Regions from separate parts of the Rahnella sp. ATs2 genome, predicted to be linked through region 3. Evidence: predicted binding sites of a transcription regulator. Region 3 holds the regulator's gene; each other region holds the start of a gene.
The links. Region 3 encodes LexA, which represses DNA repair genes until DNA is damaged. Its sites were predicted from a motif close to TNCTGTATGTACATACAGNA; they were not measured.
Positions count from the first base shown of each region.

Region 1 (2,275 bases), on a different contig from region 3:
AGGCCAGGAAGTTGCTGATAATCTTTGCGTCCGAGCAGGCGGATGTGCCCGCGTACTGAGGCAATGTGTTCATTGAGAGCGATTTCGCGCTCAGCGTCATCTTCACTGTTGAAATAACGCTCGTAAGCGACCAGCGTCATTTTGGCGTCAATCACCACGTCTTTGTTTTGCGGTAACCGCACCACCACGTCAGGCTGCATGCGGCTGTTACTGTCTACCTGCACGCTGACCTGCGTCTGATATTCATAGCCTTCACGTAATCCGGAAGCCTCAAGCACGCGGCTGAGCACCACTTCGCCCCAGTTGCCCTGCGTTTTGTTGTCACCTTTCAGCGCTTTGGTCAGGTTGACGGCTTCACGCGCCATCTCGACATTCAGCTGTTGCAGATTGCGGATTTCGTGGGCCAGCGTATGCCGTTCACGGGCTTCCTGCCCGAAGCTGTCCTGCACCTGACGGCGGAAACCGTCGAGTTGCTCGCGCAACGGCAGCAGTAATTTGTCGAGGCTTTGCTTATTCTGTTCGTCGGCGCGACGGCCATTTTGTTCGAAAATCCGGTTCGCCAGATTCTCAAACTGACTGCTGAGACGCTGTTCGCTGTTGATCAGCAGACGCTGCTTCTCCTCAGCCGCCATGCGGGTTTCATCCAGACGGGTGGAAACCTCACGCAATTCTGCCTCCTGCGCACTGTTAATTTCCCGCTGTGCGCGCAGTTCCTGATTAAGCTGTTCACACTCGTTTTGCCAGTGCGCCAGCAGTTGCAGCTTTTCCTGACTGGCGGCCTGCAGGCTATGCAATTTTCTCAACTCAAGTTCAGCTTCACGCAGTTGCTGCTGGCCCGATAGCCGCTCGCTTTTGTGCGTATCATTTTCCGCTTTAACCTGCTCCAGCGATTGTTCCAGCAAACGGCGCTGCGTTTCGTACTCCGTTTGCTGTTGCTGTTGTCGCAAACTGGCGACAAGCCACCCCACCAGTAAGCCAATTAACGCCGCTGCCAGAGCAGTCAGAATGCTGATATCCACACGATTTCCCTCTTGAAGTCTCTTGCGGCCAAGGTAATGTCAGGCTGTATGGATGTCCAGTCTATTTTCTGTTGCATTGAGCCTTTGCGAGACGTCTTCCAAAAGGGAATTTCTCTGTACTTGCCCCCTTGCGGCGGTCAGCCACAGGGAGCAGGATTCAAAACCAGCGGCTCAGCCACTGAATGCCAAAAGCGCCAGGCGCCAGAATGCCGAAAGCCCAGATAAGCGCCGACGTCACATTGGCAATCTGAAAATATTTTTGCGGCATACCGCAAATCCCCGCGACCAGCGGCACAACAGCACGCAGCGGGCCAAAGAAACGACCGATAAACGCGCCCGGCATGCCCCACTTGTCAAAGAAAGCATGACCGCGCACCAGCATTTGCGGATGACGTGAGAAAGGCCAGAAGTTACCCACTCTGTCCTGAAAATGGTTGCCGACCCAATAGGAAAGCCAGTCACCAAAGAAAGCACCCGCAGCGGCGGCGGCCCAGATGGGCCAGAAAGGAATACCGGTTTCGCCAATCAGCGCGCCCAATCCCAGCAGGATAAAGGTCGCAGGAAGGAGCAGTGACAAAAAGGCCAGAGACTCACCAAAAGCCAGAAAGAAGACGATGGGCGCAGCCCACACCTGATGCGCGCGGATAAAGGTGGTGGTGTAATCGAGAAGATCATGAACAGTCAAAAATGCAGTTCCTTTTTATCAGAGATACGGAGCGGGAATTGATCAATTATTCCAGACGCATTACTAACATGACCTTAACAGATCTGCTTAACAGGACAAAAAAATGGGCCGCCAGTGGCAGCCCATCAATGTGATGTAGTTTCTTTATAATCCGATCCTTTCCCTAAATCATTCGAGTTGCAGAAAGGATGACGGGAAATCAGATAAGTCGGCGAGCCGCTTCTACAACAATCTTCACCGCATGGCTTTCGGTCTTCTTCATGGTTTCCGCATCAGGGATTTCCTGCTGCGTACGGTTCACGATCACACCGGCAACCATACCGGCGCGCAGGCCCTGGCTGGCGCACATGGTCAGCAAGGTGGCGGACTCCATTTCATAGTTCATGACGCCCATTTCCTGCCACTCTTTCATCGATTCTTTGAAGCGACGGACAACGCGGCCGGAGAAGGTGTCATAACGTTCCTGACCCGGATAGAAGGTGTCAGAAGACGCGGTCACGCCAATGTGCGTGGCAGCGCCTGCGGATTCTGCCGCAGCAACCAGCGCGGTGGTACAGGCAAAATCGGCGAC
Region 1 covers NZ_JBLYPL010000017.1:18,195-20,469, forward strand. Annotated here, with positions in the region: gene rmuC (DNA recombination protein RmuC) at 1-1,019, opposite strand, end outside; gene ACJY2G_RS17955 (DedA family protein) at 1,177-1,704, opposite strand; gene udp (uridine phosphorylase) at 1,904-2,275, opposite strand, start outside.
Region 1: a site for LexA is predicted at 1,062-1,081, ahead of rmuC (DNA recombination protein RmuC). Genes of this name have one in related genera too.

Region 2 (2,275 bases), on a different contig from region 3:
CCGAATGATGTCGTCACCGTGATTGCCACGCAACCGCTGACCGCAAACGAAACCTGGAACAAGATTGCCCCAGGTGAGTTCGCGTTATTTCATCGGGGCGAACGCCAGCTGTGAGGACAGCGGGGTGTTAGACAACGGTTGCAGCACTTCATATTTACCGTCAGTGACCACAACATTCGGTGGCTGATGGTGTTTCTCAAAGTACGCATATCCCGGTTGTAACTGGCTCCAGAAGCTGTAGTAGCTTGAGTTTTTGTGCGCCTTCATGTTGGCATCGGTCATTTTGAACGGATAAATGCTGATCTGCAGATTACGCTGCCCGAACTGGAATGCCGCCTGCACATAGGTAAAGATTTCGTCCATGTAGCCGTCGGTCATGGCGTAGCAACCGATAGACTTACAGTTTCCGTGGATCATCAGATACTTACCTGAATAGCCCTGCGAGATGTCGTAAGCATTGGGGAAACCGATGTTAATGGCGCGATAAAAGCGGCTGTCAGGTTTCAGGTGGTGAATATCCACGTTGTAGAAACCTTCCGGGCTTTTGAAATCACCTTCGCGACGTTTATTTCCCAAACCGCCGGAAAAATCGCAGATGCCGTAACTGCCGATCAGACGAAATTCGCCGTCGAGTTGGGCATACAATTCGAGTTTACGTTCTTGTTTGAAGATCTGGATATAAACCGGAGCGCCTAACAATTGCTTTTTAAGCGTCGCGTTGACCGGGACAGCATCGCTGGCCACGGCGTAATTTGCTGTAAATAAAGGCAAACTGAGGAGCATCGCAAGAAACAGCGCGATTCTGATCATTCTAAATCCTGCTTGGTAATAATGTCGATTATTGTGTCTACAGCGGAACTGCCTGTAAGACCGCCACTGATTTTCTTCTTATGTACTGCCTGTCTGAAACGATGCCATATTAATACTGATTAATTTTTTAGCAATCACCAAATAATGAATAATGAATTTCACAATCGGAAATTTATTACCTTGCCATGAATGGTGATTAATTAAGCGAAATTAACCAACATTTTCTGTGTTGGAAATCTCCGCACTCAACTGTATACTTATACAGTCATTGGGGGAGGGCTATGCGTAAAATCATTCATGTGGATATGGACTGCTTTTTCGCGGCCGTCGAGATGCGCGACGATCCTACCCTGCGCGATATTCCAATCGCTATCGGCGGCAGTCGTGACCGCCGTGGCGTCATCAGTACCGCCAATTATCCAGCCCGCAAATTTGGCGTACACAGTGCAATGCCTACCGGCATGGCTCTGAAACTTTGCCCGCATCTGAAAGTCATTCCCGGCAGAATGGACGCCTATAAAGAAGCGTCAAACCACATTCGTGAAATCTTCGCGCGTTATACGCCATTGATCGAACCGTTGTCACTCGACGAAGCTTATCTGGATGTTTCCGACGCCACCCAATGCAATGGTTCCGCCACACTTATCGCCGCTGAAATTCGCCAGGCCATTTTCGATGAAATCAATCTGACGGCTTCTGCGGGCATTGCGCCGATAAAATTTCTGGCAAAAATCGCCTCAGACCTGAATAAACCCAACGGCCAGTTTGTGATTACGCCCGATAAAGTGGACGCGTTTTTACAAGATTTGCCGCTGAGCAAAATCCCCGGCGTCGGCAAAGTCACCGCCCAGCGGTTGCAGGAGCAGGGGTTGATCACCTGCGGTGATGTACAGCGTTACGATCTGGTGAAACTGCTCAAACGCTTTGGCAAGTTTGGACGCGTGTTGTGGGAACGCTGTCAGGGGATTGATGAGCGTGAGATTTCCCCCGAGCGGTTGCGTAAATCCGTCGGTGTGGAACGTACGCTGGCCGAAGATATTCACAGCTGGGAAGAGTGCGTGGCGCTGATCGAACGTTTGTACCCCGAACTGCAAACGCGCTTAAGCCGCGTCAGTCCGGATCTGCGCATTGCGAGACAGGGTGTAAAACTCAAATTTCATGATTTCCAGCAGACCACGCAGGAGCACGTGTGGCCGGTGCTGAATAAAGAAGATTTACTGAAAGTCGCGCGTGATGCCTGGGAACAGCGGCGCGGCGGAAGGGGAGTCAGGCTGGTGGGGTTGCATGTGACGTTGCAAGATCCCCAAATCGAGCGGCAGCTTCTTCTTCCCTGGGAATGATCCCCGTCATCCTTCAAACTGTCTCTGCGTTGGCTGCCTTCGCAAACCCCGGTCACATACTTGTGTATGCTCCCGGGGATTTACTCAGTTGCCGCCTTAATACAGCCCGAATGATTTAGGGGATC
Region 2 covers NZ_JBLYPL010000002.1:253,124-255,398, reverse strand. Annotated here, with positions in the region: gene ACJY2G_RS02870 (class II glutamine amidotransferase) at 1-114, shown strand, start outside; gene dpaA (peptidoglycan meso-diaminopimelic acid protein amidase) at 85-810, opposite strand; gene dinB (DNA polymerase IV) at 1,092-2,150, shown strand.
Region 2: a site for LexA is predicted at 1,058-1,077, ahead of dinB (DNA polymerase IV). Genes of this name have one in related genera too.

Region 3 (2,275 bases):
TGCCATTCAGTACGCGCAGATGCGGCGTATCATCCTGACCTTCACGGCCCGGCGCACGACCAAACATCACGGAAACCGGCAGCATCTGGATGTCTAAATCCGGATTGTTGCGGTGCAAATCCAGATAGTCGTGGAACAGCTTTACGGATTCCTGCTTCGGCGTGTAATACGAGAACACGCGCGGGCCTTCAGCAATGAAAACATGGCTTGGCAGCAGCGTTCCGTCGATTTCCAGCGGAATAAGGGGATCGGGCAGATTCTCTGCCAGACATTGCGCACGCAACGTCAGCAAGTCTGCTTTGGAGTTGTAAGGCAATACGTACAAAATCGGGCGCGTCGGGTCCAAATGCAACTCGGTAACCGGATCTGAAGGTATGACCTTGCTCTTTACCAGCAATGAGAGTGGTAAATTCAATAATGTGTAATAAAGTCTACGCCAACCTGACATAAAAACGTGAAGCCTCTTGTTAGCCATTTCGCCGCAAGGATACCAGAAAGATCCGTGGAGATCTGTGGTCATATAAAAGCTAAAATACGGCACACTTTTAAGGACAACCCTTCAAGGATCAGTACCCGAAATGGCGAACCAAGTCACTGGATTTACCCGAATTTATAAAGCGGCCGGATATTCCTGGAAAGGATTGAAAGCCGCATGGCAGAACGAAGCGGCTTTTCGCCAGGAAGCCAGCGTGGCTATCCCGTTAATTTTGTTATCTTTCTGGCTCGATGTCAGCACGGTTGAACGCATTTTACTTGTAAGCTCCGTGATGCTGGTCTGCGTCACCGAGTTGCTCAACAGTGCGGTGGAATGCGCGATTGACCGTATCGGCTCTGAGTTTCACGTGCTCTCAGGGCGGGCAAAAGATATCGGTTCTGCTGCCGTACTTCTGACCATCATATTGGCGATTTTTGTCTGGGTCAGTATCTTTTGGCCGCGATGGTTCTGATCTGGAATCTGTATTCCAGGAATCACCGTTATGCCCTGTTTTTATTCAATCTTAGGTTTTCATTGACCGTTTAGCTGTATATACTCACAGCAAGACTGTATAAACAACCAGGGGGCGGAATGAAAGCTTTAACGACCAGACAACAAGAGGTCTACGACCTTATTCGCGATCATATCTCCACCACCGGTATGCCACCGACTCGCGCAGAGATTGCATCGCGTCTGGGTTTCCGTTCTCCCAATGCGGCGGAAGAACACCTGAAAGCGCTGGCACGTAAAGGCGTTATCGAGATTGTCTCCGGTGCATCTCGTGGTATCCGTCTGCTGATGGAAGAAGAAGAAGGTTTACCGCTGATCGGCCGCGTTGCCGCCGGTGAACCGTTGCTGGCACAGCAACATATCGAAGGGCATTATCAGGTTGATCCAGCGATGTTCAAGCCGAGCGCCGATTTCCTGCTGCGCGTCAGCGGTATGTCGATGCGTGACATTGGTATCCTCGACGGCGATTTGCTGGCCGTGCATAAAACGCAGGATGTGCGTAACGGCCAGGTTGTCGTGGCGCGTATCGACGATGAAGTCACCGTGAAACGCCTGAAAAAGCAGGGCAGCGTGGTGCAGTTATTGCCTGAGAACAGCGAATTCCAGCCGATCGTGGTGGATTTGCGCGAACAGAATTTCAGTATTGAAGGGCTAGCCGTAGGCGTCATCCGTAACGGCAACTGGATCTGACCTTCGTACTTCGAGCTGCAGACGCGTTGGCTGCGTGCGTTCACCCGAATCACTGACTCATGTCAGCTCATCGGGATTCTCTTACTTGCCGCCTTCCTGCAACTCGAATTACTCGGTCAGAAATTGCTGAGTCAGCAATTGCCGGGTCAGAAATAGAAAACTAAAACTAATTGAATATGGATGGCGGCCGCCTCTGGCATCCATGTGAATTCAAAGAGAAATGCGTTTCTCTCATCATCGCCCCTTTCGGGGCGATGTCATTTTGGGCATAACCTGAACCTCCGGCATGAGATTCTCTATGCAACATCATTCCCTGCGACAATCATTTAAAAACACCTTTCTAAGCCCCGCAGATAAAGCACTCTGGACGCTGGCGTTACCGATGATTTTTTCCAATATCACGGTGCCTCTTCTTGGTCTGGTGGATACCGCAGTGATCGGTCATCTCGACAGTGCCGATTATCTCGGTGGTGTGGCGGTTGGTTCGATGGTCACGACTTTCCTCTTCATGATGCTGCTGTTTCTGCGCATGAGCACCACCGGCATGACCGCACAGGCGCTGGGCGCAAAAGACAATCAGTTGCTGGCACGTGCTTTTGT
Region 3 covers NZ_JBLYPL010000001.1:28,179-30,453, forward strand. Annotated here, with positions in the region: gene plsB (glycerol-3-phosphate 1-O-acyltransferase PlsB) at 1-448, opposite strand, end outside; gene ACJY2G_RS00110 (diacylglycerol kinase) at 579-947, shown strand; gene lexA (transcriptional repressor LexA) at 1,067-1,675, shown strand; gene dinF (MATE family efflux transporter DinF) at 1,974-2,275, shown strand, end outside.